2 regions of the Cohaesibacter gelatinilyticus genome follow, and region 1 is predicted to be linked to the other one. Evidence: predicted binding sites of a transcription regulator. Region 1 holds the regulator's gene; the other holds the start of a gene.
What was found. The regulator HrcA, encoded in region 1, represses chaperone genes, less so after heat shock. The targets are predictions, from matches to a motif close to GTTAGCACTCNCNNNNNGNGAGTGCTAAC.
Positions count from the first base shown of each region.

Region 2: the regulator HrcA is predicted to act here: its motif matches at 2,424-2,452, upstream of groES (co-chaperone GroES).

Region 1 covers NZ_OBEL01000003.1:257,328-265,015, forward strand. The annotation lists gene putA (bifunctional proline dehydrogenase/L-glutamate gamma-semialdehyde dehydrogenase PutA) at 1-1,542, shown strand, start outside; gene CRO57_RS15095 (LysR substrate-binding domain-containing protein) at 2,018-2,905, shown strand; gene grpE (nucleotide exchange factor GrpE) at 3,616-4,260, opposite strand; gene hrcA (heat-inducible transcriptional repressor HrcA) at 4,466-5,554, opposite strand; gene rph (ribonuclease PH) at 5,789-6,508, shown strand; gene CRO57_RS15120 (non-canonical purine NTP pyrophosphatase) at 6,557-7,198, shown strand; gene hemW (radical SAM family heme chaperone HemW) at 7,347-7,688, shown strand, end outside.
Region 2 covers NZ_OBEL01000001.1:224,790-232,477, reverse strand. The annotation lists gene CRO57_RS01035 (AAA family ATPase) at 1-70, shown strand, start outside; gene CRO57_RS01030 (methyl-accepting chemotaxis protein) at 89-2,092, opposite strand; gene groES (co-chaperone GroES) at 2,540-2,827, shown strand; gene groL (chaperonin GroEL) at 2,916-4,568, shown strand; gene CRO57_RS01015 (hypothetical protein) at 5,234-5,620, shown strand; gene CRO57_RS01010 (class I SAM-dependent methyltransferase) at 5,648-6,280, opposite strand; gene CRO57_RS01005 (LysR family transcriptional regulator) at 6,482-7,378, shown strand; gene CRO57_RS01000 (hypothetical protein) at 7,493-7,688, shown strand, end outside.

The DNA of each region.
Region 1 (7,688 bases):
CAAACCCCGATCATGGCCTACCGTGCAGTACAATTGATCCATGAAGCCGGTATTCCGGTTGATGCCTTGCAATTGTTGCCAGGTGATGGTCCAACCATCGGTGCGCCAATCACCTCTGACGCCCGTGTGTCTGGTGTCTGCTTCACAGGCTCCACGGCAACCGCCCAGCGCATCAACAAGGTGATGGCTGAAGGCATTGCTCCAGATGCACCACTGATTGCCGAGACCGGTGGTCTGAATGCCATGATCGTCGATTCCACTGCTCTGCCAGAGCAGGCTGTTCGTGATATTCTGGCCTCCTCCTTCCAGTCTGCTGGTCAGCGTTGTTCCGCTCTTCGCATGCTTTATGTGCAGGCAGATATCAAGGACAAGCTCCTTGAGATGCTGATGGGTGCTATGGATGAGCTGCAGCTCGACAATCCATGGGCCTGGACCACAGATGTGGGTCCGGTGATCGATAAAGCCGCCAAGGACAAGATCGACAACCATATTGCAAAACTGGAAGCACAGGGCAAATTGCTCAAGAAACTTCCAGTGCCGGAAAAAGGCCTCTTCTGCCCACCAACTCTTTTGGAGCTGAGCAGCATTGAAGAGCTGGAAGAAGAAATCTTCGGCCCAGTTCTGCATGTAGCAAGCTTTGAAGCCAAAGAGCTGGACACAGTGATCGAAGCCATTAATGCCAAGAATTTTGGTCTGACCTTTGGTCTGCATACCCGCATGGACAATCGGGTTCAGGAAGTGGTTGATCAGGTCAAAGTCGGCAACTGTTATGTCAACCGCAACCAGATTGGTGCGGTGGTTGGCTCCCAGCCATTCGGTGGCGAAGGTCTCTCCGGTACTGGTCCGAAGGCTGGTGGCCCACACTATGTAGCCCGCTTCCTGAAAGCGGACCAGGTTGAAGGCGAACAGGACCTCAGCGCTCCACTGGATCTGGGTGATCTGCAAATTGCCATCAGCAAAGTGACCAACGATACCAAATCCCGAGAGCATTGGGAGAATGACAAGTTCCGTCTTGCCGCTATCAAAGGTGCGGTTGATTTGCCAGTCGCTTGGGACAAGGATCTGCACTGTGATCTGGAAGCTGTCGATCTGCCTGGCCCAACCGGTGAATCCAACCGTCTCTCCATGGCACCACGTGGTGTGGTTCTGGTAACAGGTCCGGATCGGGACACAGCCCTGATGCAAGCAACCTCTGCTTTGGTAACCGGCAACGCTGTTGTGATTGCCTGCGGCAATGGTGACGAGCTGGCAACGAGCTTGAAAAGCTCCGGCGCTCCTGTGACTGGTCTGAACGGCACCGTGACATCCAGACATCTGGCTGATCTGAACGGCATCGACGCTGTGGCCAGCAATGGCGACGAAGCGCATCTGCGCAGCTTCCGCCGTGCTCTTGCAGGCCGCGATGGCGTCCTGCTTCCATTGATCAGCGAAGGTCTTGCTCCATGCCGTTATGTGCTCGAGCGCCATCTCTGCATCGATACCACCGCCGCTGGCGGTAATGCTTCGCTTCTTGCGGCAGCCGAAGGAGGGGAAGCGGCTTAACTCCCCCCTGCTTCCATGGTCCCGCCTTCTTATCGCAAGAAGCATGCGAGGAGACTCTGAATTTCAGAGCCTAAAGCAGCCCCCGGATGACTATTCTAGAGGTCATCCGGGGGTTCTTTTTTGTCCATATTTTGCGCAGGATTTTCAGGGTTTTTCTGATTTATTCCTAATTGGGCAGAGCAATTCAAAATTACTCTGCCTTCCAAACCAGTGGCCCAATGAGAGCTGCCGGTTGTGAAAAAGTTCGAAATTCCGCTTATCTTTCATGAAGCTGCAAACTTGTCTTAATCCTGTTCAAAAGCAGGTTTGGACAACCGTAATCCGCAATGGCAATCAAATTAAGCTTAGGCTAAGTTCAACTTGGGCCTAAGCTCAGATGACAGAGGGTTCGCATCGAAAAGTGCGCGCCCCTGAAAAGTTGTTCGACTTTTCGGATAAGGGTTCGCATCAGATAGAAAGACAAGGAATTTCCAGAATGGCGCGTCAACTTCCTCCTTTCAGTGCAGTCAAAGCTTTTGAAGCTGCAGCACGTCACGGCTCCTTCGCTCGAGCCGCACAGGAGTTGAATGTGACCTCGACCGCCATCAGCCAGCATGTCAAAGGGTTGGAGCAATGGCTTGGCAAGGACCTGTTCCAGCGCCGCTCAAACGGCGTTCTGCTTACGTCAGACGGTTCTGCCATTTTGGGTGATGTAAGCCGCATTCTGGATCAGATTGCCGATCTGCTGCCTCCTGAGCCAGCCAATGAGACACAAAAGATAAGCCTGACCCTGTCCGTCCAGCCTGCCTTTGCAGAGCGCTGGTTGGCCCCTCGCCTGTCCGAATTCATGGCACAGCATTCAGACATCGAGATTGATGTTCGGGCCGAGGAGCATCTGGTCAATCTGGAAAAAGATCCCGAAGTTGATTTCGCCATACGTCATGGCTCTGGGGATCAGCAGGGAGCAGCGTCTGAAATCTTGCTGGAGGATGCTCTGGTTCCTGTAGCGACGCCTTATTATCGTGATCTCGTGAACCTTGAGGATGAGAGCAACTGGCGCAAAGCCACATTGCTGCATGATATGCAATGGAGTGGTGATTGGCAGGCTTGGGCAGAGACCCATCCGGGACTTAATCTTGATTGCCAGTCCGGCTCGCGCTTCTCTTCCTATGCCATGGCCCTTCAAGCCGCCAAGGAATCTGCTGGTATGCTGATGGGTCATCCATCTTTGATAGCCAATGAACTGGCGGAGGGCGAACTGGTGGTCCTGTCAGACACACCTTTGCCAGCCTCCAAGCATTTCCTGCTTCTGCGTCATAGAGGCCACAGCCAAGGCGCAGCCATCCAGTTCCGCTCCTGGCTCCTCGCCACGGCGAGGAAATAGTGTTTGCTCTCACGGCTATCTGTCTTCACGCTATTCCTGATCTTACGATCAGGGCTATTTCAGCTTTCGCCTAATTATACCCCTCACGGCAATTCCTCGCATTCGCTCGGGCCTACGGGGTGCGCAGCATTCCTATCGATACGCTTATCATCTCGCCTCGGCTTGATGGCGTATCTTGTCAGCTGCGGTCGCCTATCGGCTCCCGACGAAAACCTGTGTTTTCGCCGAATTCCTTTATCCTTGAGAGCTTGGTGAGGGAAAAGAATCCAGAAAAGGAAATCCTTCCTTTTCTGACGGCCGATAGGCAAGCGCGAAGCGCCCCGTCTGGAGCCCTGATCGATAGATCAGGAATAGCGTGAAGACGTACAAATCTAAGATAGCCGTGAGAGAAAAGTACTCTTTACCCAAAAAATAAGGAGGCCCGAGAGAAGCCTCCTTGGATGGTGGTCCATGGGCTCTAATCAGAAGAGGAACGTCGAGGGAGGAGAGAGACGCACTGATCGATTGCCGGAACCACAAGTGTTGAATAGAGATTACCGATTCTCTGGGCCAAAAATCTTGATCAAAGTCATGTTTGAACACAAAAATCCCAAAAACTTGCAAAAAATCAGAACTAATGGATAGCATCAAACAAAAAAGGCTCCTGAATCAGGAGCCTTTTGTAAGATTTCAAACTCTATTTGTCGATGATATACGACAAATAGAGTGTCTTAGACGCTCTTGTCGATGCCCTCAGAGGACTCGCCTGTCTCTTCGGTCGGAGTGACAAATTTCGGGCCACCTTTCGCAACACCAACCATGGCTGGGCGCAGTACACGGGTGCCGATCACATAACCGGCCTGAACCACCTGAATGACCGAATTGTTTGGTACATCAGGATTTGGCACTTCGAACATGGCCTGATGATAATTCGGGTCGAATTTTTCACCTTGCGGATTCAGCTTTTTCACACCGTGCTTTTCCAGTGTCTTCAGCATTTCACGCTCGGTCATGGCAGTGCCATCCAGAAGTGCTTTCAAGGCACCTTCTGCTCCAACGCGATCCTCGTCACTGATAGCTTCCTGGCCGCGGCGCAGATTGTCGGCAACGCCGAGCATGTCACGAGCAAAGCTGGCAACGGAAAATTGTTTGGCGTCCCGAATCTCTTTTTCGGTGCGGCGGCGCAGATTTTCCATCTCGGCCACGGTCCGCAAAAGCTGGTCCTTCATTTCCGAATGTTCTTTTTCCAGCTCGGCAATGCGCAGTTCTGCTGCTTCCAGAGGATTGAGGTAAGGCTTTTCTTCCTTCTCCTCAGCTACCTCTTCCGCAGGATTTGGGGTCTCGGCGGCTTCGTTTTCGCGAATGTCTTCAGACATGTATCAGCCTCGGTCTTGATCAAATCTTGTATCGAGCGGGGCGAAAGTCGCGCGCCGCACACATTTCTTTGCAAGGGATATCAGGCTTTCTGGCAAAAAAATCAAGAGAGACAGTCAAGAGAATGCTCCTTTTTCTGTCTCTCGCGCACAATCAGATGGTCTGATTGGTCTGCCATTTGGCCTTTGCTGCCGCGCTGTGGTTATCTCAAGGTTCCGAAATCATGGAACTGAGAACCTTGGCAGTATAGTCCACCATAGGCACAATCCGGGCATAATTGAGCCGGGTTGGTCCTATCACTCCCAAAACACCAACAATTTTCTGCTCACTATTGCGATAGGGTGAGACGATCACCGACGAGCCGGATAGTGAGAACAACTGGTTCTCCGAACCAATATAGATGCGCACGCCATCGCCATCTTGGGCCAGTTCCAAAAGCTGGATCAAATCTCGTTTGCTTTCCAGATCATCAAAAAGATGACGAATGCGATCCAGATCTTCCTTGGCGGTAACATCTTCCAGCAGATTGGAGCGTCCGCGCACGATCAAGCTTTGCGGTTGGTCCAAGGTTGCCCCGGTCCAGGTCGCAAGGCCCGCATCAACGAGCTTTGCTGTCAGTTCATCCAGTTCTTGCTGCACAATATGGCGATGAGCTTCGATATCTTGACGTGCGGCATCAAGGCTTTTGCCAGAGATATGAGCATTGAGAAAATTGCTGGCCTCGGTCAGAGCCGAAGCAGGCAGGCCTGCTGGTAAATCGATGAGACGATTTTCGACCTTGTCTTCCTCATCCACCAGAACAACAAGTGCCTTGGTTGCTTCCAGTCGAACGAATTCGATATGTTTGAGCAAGCGATCCTGTTTGCTGGCCATGACCAGTCCTGCCCCGCTTGACAGTCCCGATAACATCTGACTGGCTTTGGTGAGCAATCCTTCAAATCCGGCACTTTGTTGATGGCCCGGCGTCATCTGCCGCTCGATACGGTGACGTTCGTCATTGGAGAGATCTCCAAACTCCATCATGGCATCCACGAAGAAACGAAGTCCCATTTCCGTGGGCAAACGTCCAGCAGATGTATGGGGTGCATAGATCAGACCCAACTGTTCCAGATCTGCCATCACATTGCGCACAGAAGCTGGCGAGAGCGAATGAGGGAGTGCCTTGGAAATATTGCGTGAGCCAACGGGATCACCGGTTGCCAGATAGGAATCCACGATATGCCGGAAAATATCTTTTAGCCGGTCATCCATTCCTGCCAGTTCGGAAGCTGACAACAACATGTTGCGATCAATCATATTTAATGATGTCCTTGTTGTTCCTCATTTGGCTCTGCGCGTCCTCTGGATAGTGCTTTGAACTTGCCAAGTCTCTTCTTTATGCCTCAAAAGGGGGAAAAGCTGCAAGCATACCTTGTCCGCAAGTGCTAAGGCTTTTACAAGCGGCACAACGAATATTCTTGACCAAGCCAGTCTATCGGCAGCCCAGCAGCTGCCGCTGGTGATCCGCCCATAAGGCGAAAGGAAAGACCGATGCGTCCATCCAAGCGAAATCCCGATGAAAAGCGCCAGGTGAGTCTGGAGCGCAATGTTTCCAAACATGCAGAAGGGTCCTGCATCATCAAATGCGGTGATACCCATGTTCTTTGTACGGCATCTTTGGAAGAGCGCATTCCACCTTGGTTGCGTGGTCAGGGCCGTGGTTGGGTAACGGCTGAATATGGCATGTTGCCCCGCGCCACTGGCGATCGTATGCGCCGTGAAGCCCAAGCTGGCAAACAGTCCGGCCGTACGCAGGAAATCCAGCGTCTGATCGGTCGCTCCTTGCGTGCAGTGGTCGATCTGGAAGCTCTGGGAGAGCGTCAGATTACGGTCGATTGCGATGTCATTCAGGCCGATGGTGGTACCCGTACCGCCTCCATCACTGGTGCGTGGATTGCCCTGCGTGATTGCATCGAATGGATGCGTGCTCGTGGCATGATTGCCGCCGACGCAGTTGTGCTGAAGGATCAGCTGGCAGCAATTTCTTGCGGTATCTACCAGGGCACACCAGTTCTGGATCTGGACTATCTGGAAGATTCTGACGCTGAGACCGATGCCAACTTCGTCATGACAGGTAAGGGCGGCATTGTAGAAGTTCAAGGCACCGCTGAAGGCGAGCCATTCTCTCACGACGAACTGATGCAGATGCTGGAATTGGCCAAGAAAGGCATTGGCGAGCTGGTCGAATTGCAGGAAGCCAATAAAGACTAAGCTTTGCTCTCACACTTTTGCTTTTTGCATGTAAGGAAAGGCCAGATCATGGCACGCAGACTGACCGCAGACACCCCTCTTGTTGTGGCAAGTCATAACAAGGGAAAAATCCGCGAAATTCGCGAGCTTCTGAACTTTTATGGTCTTTCTTTGAAAGAAGCCGAAGAGCTGGATCTGCCAGAGCCAATTGAAGATGGCGATACCTTTGAGGCCAATGCCAAAATCAAGGCCTTGGCTGCCGCCACCGCTACTGGTCTGCCTGCATTGGCAGACGACTCAGGCTTTGCGGTTGATGCTCTGGATGGAGATCCGGGCATCTATTCTGCGCGCTGGGCTGGGCCGGACAAGGATTTTGGCATGGCCATGCGCAATGTCGAAGAAAAACTGCAGCAAAAAGGTGTGATCGAGCCAAGTCAACGCGGTGCACGTTTCGTGGCGGTGCTGTGCCTTGCCTGGCCTGATGGCCATTGCGATCTTTTCCGTGGCGAAGTGGAAGGCACCTGTGTCTGGCCACCACGTGGCGACAAAGGCTTTGGCTATGATCCGGTCTTTGTGCCGGAAGGCTTTGATATTACCTTTGGTGAAATGGACAGCGAACAAAAGCATGGCTGGAAGCCGGGACAAGAGGAAGCGCTCTCTCACCGTTCCCGCGCCTTCATTCTGTTTTCAAAAGCCTGTCTTGCAAGCTAGAGCGCATTCCCGAAAAGTTGTAGCACTTTTCGGATAAGAACTCGCTTCCAAAAAAATTAAAGCATTTCTCGCAATTCAATAAGCGTGAGAAGTGCTTTAGAATGACCCTGCTCCCGATACGGGAGAATGGATCACTGAAGGGACTGCGGTGCTGAACTCAGCAAACAAACTTGCAAAACCGGGACCCAACCATCCCGGTTTTGGTATTTATGTACATTGGCCATTTTGCGCAGCCAAATGCCCCTATTGCGACTTCAACAGCCATGTTCGCCACAAGCCGGTGGACCAGATGCGCTTTGCCCGCGCGCTGGAAAAAGAACTGAGCCATTACGCGTCGCGCGTTCCTTCTCAAACGGTCACGTCCATTTTCTTCGGTGGTGGCACTCCATCTCTGATGGAGCCTGCAACGGTTGGCCATGTTCTGGATGCCATTCATCGCCTTTGGAACGTGGACAGGGACGCGGAAATCACCTTGGAAGCCAATCCTACC
Region 2 (7,688 bases), on a different contig from region 1:
TCTGGAACTGACAGGCAGTCTGGAAGAGCGCCTTGATCAGGTGCTCATCCATTTTCATTTGAGCTCATAAGGTTCCATCGGCTTACTCTTAAACCAATCTGGTTTCTTTTCTGCGCGCATCCAAATCTTGCTCCACGGCATTGAGGAAGGATGTCATGGAACCGGACAAGGCCACAATCACATTATCCAATACAACTGAAACCGCCAGGAAAGCCTTGGCTTCCTCATGAGACGCTGTGATGGATTTGGCTGCTTCATCGACATTGTGCTCGACATCTTGCGCGCCATTCAGAGCTGCCTGCATTTTGCTGGCCATCTCGCTAGCAGAGGAGTTCTGAATATCCACTGAATGTGAGATGACGTTCGTTGCCTCATCCACGCCTCCTATCATTTGGGTGATGGCTTGCAGTGAGGTCGCTGTAGCCTGCGCCGCTTGCTGGATATTCGATATTTGAGTAGCAATCGTTTCCGTTGCTTTGGCGGTTTGACCAGAGAGCTGTTTGACCTCTTCCGCAACCACCGCAAAACCCTTGCCCATTTCTCCGGCTCTTGCCGCCTCAATGGTTGCGTTGAGTGCAAGCAAATTGGTCTGAGCGGCAATTTTGCCAATCAACTCCACGATATCTCCGATCTCCTCGGCAGACTGGTTCAATATATTCATGGACTGGTTGGCTTTTTCTGCGGTCTGACCAGCATGCGTGACGACATCTCCCGCTCTATTGGTCTGCTCCAGAATATCATCCGCTGCTTGCTCCAATTGAGAGGCATTGTTTGACATTTCGCCCATATGGGACGTCGAGACCTGGCTGGATTGGCGTGCAAGATCTGTGCTTCCCTGTGCACGACTGGAAAGTTGATTCAAGCGCTCTGCAGCATTGGAGACCTTGACCGCCTCGCTATTCACACTCTCAATGGCTGCATCGGTTTGCTGGCGGAAAGTATCCAGCATTCGCGCCAAATCATCCTGCCGTTGCAACTCTTTGGCGTTGTCCAATTGTGCCGATTGCTGCAATTGCGATGCTTCCACTACACTGATGTGGAAATTTTCTGCTGCTTTGGCCAGCAATCCCAGCTCGTCCTTGGACCGGATTGCTGGCAATTCAACGCATGCATCCTTGCGACGTATCGCATCCATTGCAGCTGCCAATATACTAAGTGGTTTTGTGATGGATCGGGCAATCAACCAAGAGCTCAGAGCCGAGGTGACCAGCAGGACCGCGGCCAGTATGTAAAAACTGGTTTGAGCTTGTTCCTGAATAGCTACACTTTCTTGCATTTGGATGTCTGCATCACGCATTGCCAGTTCGGCTTGGCCTATCAGCAACTGGATTGTTTCGGACATATGCTCTCTGTGGCTTTTGATCTTTTGCTGAAGCAGTTTTTCGCTTTCAATCCAGGCCAGAAAGTCTTTGCGATAGACCTTCAAAAACCCTTTTAATTCCATACGAGCAACGATCTTGAAGCCAGCAGGTTTCAGAGATGAGACTGTTTTTCTATAAGCTCCCTCAAACTGCTGAACTGCTTTTGGATCCCCAAAAAGCATATAATCTTTTTCGATCTGGCGCATACGCAACAAATGGGCACGTACATTGCCGGATTTATCATCGATGCCTGCCTTCTTAATAAAGAATTCCAGCTTTTCTTCCGCTCGGCGTATTGCAGCACCCAAATACCCCCGCAATCCGTCATCCTGACCGAAGCCAACCCCTTTTTGTAGATCGACCAATTCCTGAAACTGCTCTGACGCCAAGGCCAACCGCGTTAATTCCTTTTTCAGATCTGAACGGGAAGAAACAGGCATCTGAATTTTTCGTATATCGGTGAAAATTTGCGCAACTTCATCTGCCCGTGCTTGCCCTCTCTCAAGCAAGAAGATTTCAGTACTGCGCGCTGCCTGAAGGCTCTTTGCCAGCAATTGCTCAAAAGTTGCGGCCAGATGAAGCGCTTCACTTTCCTTGGCCTTGAGCATCTGGATCGTTGATGTTGTTTTCCAGTTGAGTGTGATTATGCCCAAAAAACCGAAAATCATCAGACATACCAGAGCTGCAATTCTCTGGCGTACTGACAGTCTTGCAAAACCATTGGAGACCATGATTCCTACGCCGTTACTAGTTGCTTACCTACCGGCCACCCTGGTACTGCAAAATTTAATGAAAATATAATTTCAAGAATAAATTTCAAATATACTTGTATTATTCATGTAATTGTCATTATAAATTCTTCTATCTTACATAAATAAAATATGTCTTATATTATAGACATTATGATTTATACAATATTTCCATTGATATCGACAATTTCTTCATCCCTCACCCCACATCGAATTCCCCAATAGCAGGTTTGCAGATCAGAGCTTATCGACAAAAAGAATCTTTTCCGCTTTCTTGACTTCTCATCTCAAGCTGCCTAAATGAGTATCCGTCGTTAGCACTCAATATTGGAGAGTGCTAACACACTTGTTTTTGAGGAGCAGAGTTTGCTCAGGTGCCGCTAATTGGGCTTGGGTGTTCTGCATAACAGACATAGGAAAGTTCATACAATGAAGTTCCGTCCTCTGCATGACCGCGTCGTTGTTCGTCGCGTGGAATCCGAAGAGAAAACCGCTGGTGGTATCATCATTCCAGATACCGCCAAAGAAAAGCCATCTGAAGGCGAAGTAGTTGCTGCAGGCAACGGCGCCCGTGACGAAGCAGGCAACCTGGTTGCTCTGGAAGTCAAAGCTGGCGACCGTGTTCTGTTCGGCAAATGGTCCGGCACCGAAGTTAAAATCGACGGTGAAGATCTGCTGATCATGAAAGAGTCCGACATCATGGGTATCATGGGCTAATCCGCTGAGCTTTTGCTCGTGATTGACCCGATCCGATCCGGATCCCCTCCTTATATACAAGTTATCTAGATTTCAGGAAGAGCACATCATGGCTGCTAAAGAAGTCAAGTTCGGCGCTGACGCGCGTGAGAAAATGCTGCGTGGCGTAGACGTTCTGGCCAACGCTGTAAAAACCACCCTAGGCCCTAAAGGCCGCAACGTGGTTATCGAAAAATCCTTCGGCGCTCCACGCATCACCAAAGATGGTGTTTCCGTTGCCAAGGAAATCGAACTGGAAGATAAGTTCGAGAACATGGGCGCACAGATGGTGCGTGAAGTGGCAAGCAAAACCAACGACGTTGCTGGCGACGGCACCACCACTGCTACCGTTCTGGCTCAGGCTATCGTTCGTGAAGGCTCCAAGTCTGTTGCAGCTGGCATGAACCCAATGGATCTGAAGCGCGGCATCGATCTTGCTGTTATTGAAGCTCATAAGTCTCTTGAAGCTGCTTCCAAGCCAATCAATTCTTCTGAAGAAGTTGCGCAAGTAGGCACCATTTCTGCAAACGGTGAAGCTGAAATCGGCTCCATGATTGCAGAAGCCATGCAGAAAGTTGGCAATGAAGGTGTTATCACCGTTGAGGAAGCCAAGTCTCTGGAAACCGAGCTGGAAGTCGTTGAAGGCATGCAGTTCGACCGTGGTTACCTGTCTCCATACTTCGTAACCAACACCGAGAAAATGATCGCTGATCTGGATGATCCATTCATCCTGCTGCACGAGAAAAAACTGACCAACCTGCAGCCAATGCTTCCTATCCTGGAAAGCGTTGTTCAGTCTTCCCGTCCTCTGCTGATCATTGCTGAAGACATCGAAGGTGAAGCACTGGCTACCCTCGTAGTCAACAAGCTTCGTGGCGGCCTGAAAATTGCTGCTGTTAAAGCTCCAGGCTTTGGTGATCGTCGTAAAGCCATGCTCGAAGACATCGCTATCCTGACCGGCGGCACCGTGATCTCCGAAGATGTTGGCATCAAGCTTGAGTCCGTATCCCTCGACATGCTGGGTACCGCCAAGAAAGTAAACATCTCCAAAGAGAACACCACCATCGTTGATGGCGCTGGCGAAAAAGACGGCATCGAAGCTCGCGTTGCTCAGATCAAGGCTCAGATCGAAGAAACTTCTTCTGACTATGATCGTGAGAAATTGCAGGAGCGTCTGGCTAAACTGGCTGGTGGCGTTGCTGTTATCCGCGTTGGTGGTTCTACCGAGATTGAAGTGAAAGAGCGTAAAGATCGTGTTGACGATGCTCTGAACGCTACTCGCGCTGCTGTTGAAGCTGGTATCGTTCCAGGTGGTGGTACTGCTCTGCTGCGCGCTTCCAAAGCTGTTGAAGCTCTGTCTTCCGACAATGCTGACATCGCTGCTGGCATCAAGATTGTTCTGCGTGCTCTGCAGGCTCCAATCCGTCAGATCGCTGAAAATGCCGGTGTTGAAGGTTCCATCGTTGTCAACAAAGTGCTGGAAGGCGACGATACCCTTGGTTTCGACGCTCAGTCCGAAGCTTACGTAAACATGATCGAAGCTGGCATCATCGACCCAACCAAAGTTGTTCGCACTGCTCTGCAGGATGCAGCTTCCGTTGCTGGTCTGATGGTTACCACCGAAGCTATGGTTGCTGATGCACCTGCTAAAGACGGTGGCGCACCTGCAATGCCTGATATGGGTGGCATGGGCGGCATGGGTGGCATGGGCGGCATGATGTAATCATGACGCTTGGCTAACCTAGCTAAGACTTACAAGAAAGCCGGATCGTTCGATCCGGCTTTTTTATTTGCCCCATGCCCATGCATTCTTAAGCTTTGTGCGCATCCGCGCACGTGTGGCGGCATGATGTAATCACGTAGCTCTAAGCACCTCGCTTAGATTTACGGAAAAGGCCGGATCATTTGATCCGGCCTTTTTCTTTTGCCTCACGCCCATGCGCATTTTGCTTTTGCTCGTCCTCGGGGCTAAAGCCCCTGCGGGCGATGCGGGGACGGCATGATGTAATCATGACGCTTGGCTAACCTAGCTAAGACTTACAAGAAAGCCGGATCATTCGATCCGGCTTTTTTATTTGCCCCATGCCCATGCATTCTTAAGCTTTGTGCGCATCCGCGCACGTGTGGCGGCATGATGTAATCACGTAGCTCTAAGCACCTCGCTTAGATTTACGGAAAAGGCCGGATCATTCGATCCGGCCTTTTTCTTTTGCCTCATACTCATGCGCTTTTTGCCTTTGCTCGTCCCCGCCTCTCCTGTGACCCATTCGAAGATGAAATAATGGAAACTGCCAGATATCTAAAGCGACCCTCAGGGATTGCAATCTCCGCAAGGCGCCCCACATTCAAATTTCAATGATATATTTTTTAGCTTGTTGAGGCTTTTCCATGTTTCCAGACAATCTATCATCCAGCAAATTTGCCAGGCGAAACTTCATCTATGTTTCGCTCCTCATATTTCTTTGTTTTGGAGCGATTATCGACGAGTTTTTTGGTCTTTGGAATGCCTATAACCTGACATGGAATGACGCAGTCCAAATGATAGGCGTCATTATTCTTACTCTCCTATGGCAGCAAGCAGATGCTACTGCTCTCAGAATTCGCCCAAGTTATACCAGCAAATTTTTGACGGTCATCTTCAGTCCTTTGGGTATGGCTGTTTATCTTTTTCAAAGTCGAACATGGAAATCGGCACTCCTCACCTATTTAGTTTTCTGCGGCGGGATTTTTCTAGTTTTTGGGCTGTTCAGTGTTGCTCTCAGCTGGCTGTTTTAGGGCTTTATTCTCAAACATTTGAAATTTCTAAATCTTTCGCGCCACTACAAAGCGGCAAGGCGGATCGGCAGGGTAATTGCCGGTCTCGATGATTTTGAAACCGGCGTCTTCAATCAATGCTTCCAGTTCCGGGGTTTCCATGAAATTGACATAAGGTGCTTTGCCAATCAGCTGCATCAATGGAAGCACGGCTATCATCAGTCGGAATTTCAGTGAACTGCTTTTGGATGGACTGCAGACCGTCTTGGAAATGAAATATCCACCGGGCTTTAGAAGCGTGTGAGCCTTGGCCATCGCCTCCGCAGCATTATCCAGCAAATGTATGAGATTGTAAGCGAGAACGGCATCCAACGGTTCCGCTTCAATGTCTGTCACACCCCCGGCCATGAATTCAATATTCTCTGCCTTGGCATCGAAAGCCTTCTCCTTAGCAATCACTATCATCTCTTGCGCAATATCACTGCCAGTATAATGAGCGACCTTGTCCGCCAATCTAAGCGCTGTTGTGCCTGTTCCACACCCCAGCTCCAACACTCTATCATTTGGCGACAAGTAAGCCGCTGTACGCTCCATGGTATAATCATAGGCCTGCATGTCCCTGATTGGGGAGCGCGCATATTTGGCCGCCACACCATTCCAGAATGTTGCTGCGTCACGCATTGGATATCTCCTGTACAGGCATTCAATCAGGCATCGCTATTATTCAATAGCAAGTGGTGATTTGGACTTTACTTGGATGCGCGCTCCTGTCCTGAAAGACTGCTGCTTTTCGAGAGCGCGCTTTAAGCTGTTCACACAACCTATTCATACAAAAACAAAAGAGAAATTGCCTAAATCTGCATTTTTGATATACGAATATGTATGAACTGGCAGCAAATATCCTTTGATTGGAATCAGGTCAGAGCCTTTCTCGTGACCGCAGAAGAAGGCTCATTGTCTGCGGCTGCGCGCGCTTTGGGTCTGACGCAGCCCACATTAAGCCGGCAGGTCATGGCGCTGGAAGAGCAACTTGGCGTCACATTGTTCGAACGGGTTGGCAAGACGTTGCGTCTTACCCAGTCCGGGAAAGATTTGCTGGATCATGTACGTGAAATGGGCGAGGCAGCGCGCAAGTTCTCCCTTGTGGCCTCCGGTCAATCGCAATCAATTTCTGGCACTGTCAGCGTTACAGCCAGCGATACAATGGCCTATGAAAATCTGCCAGCCTTTCTTCTTCAATTGCGGAGCGAAGCTCCGCTCATCGACATAGAAGTGATTGCCGACAACGAGATCAGTGATCTATTAAGACGTGAAGCTGATATTGCCATCCGCCATGTTCGACCTGAGGAACCAGATCTGATTGCCCGTCTTGTGGGCGAAATTACTGGTAGTTTCTATGCGTCTCATAACTATCTGACAGTGCATGGTCGCCCTCAGAGAATTGAAGATTTAAGCCAGCATCATTTTGTAGGATTTGGCGACAGGGACAGGATGGTTCAATATTTGCTGGCTATGGGCTTACCCATCAGCAAGGAGCAATTTCATGTCACCTCCAAGAGTGGAATTGTCGCTTGGAAGATGGTTTGCGAAGGGATTGGCATTAGCATGATGTCCGATCAAGTCGCGCTTTCCTATCCAGAGGTCGAACGCCTGTCTCTACCGATTGAGCCGCTTCGCATTCCGATTTGGCTAACTACTCATCGGGAATTGCATACCAGCAGAAAAATCCGCCTCGTCTTTGACAAGTTGGCGAACTATCTTACTTCATTATCACCGTGAGAATAGCTTCCTATCGTAGCTAGCCGCCCAAAAGCGGCAGCAAACCTGTCAAACTTAACGTATCCCTTACATTTCCATGAGTAGCTAACTCAGGGTTGTATTTGGGAGGGACAAATGGAATTTTTGCCACGCGCTGACCTATTGGAGCGCAATGGATATTTTGGTCGATTTTGCAGAAAATGGCAGGAAAATCGCTATCACCCCAGCTTTAGCACTTTTCGCCCGGACGAGATGATCGTTGATGACGATGGAAAAAGTTTGGTAGTTGATCAGGAAGAATGTGATCGTCTCAATGCAAAAATGGAGGAAG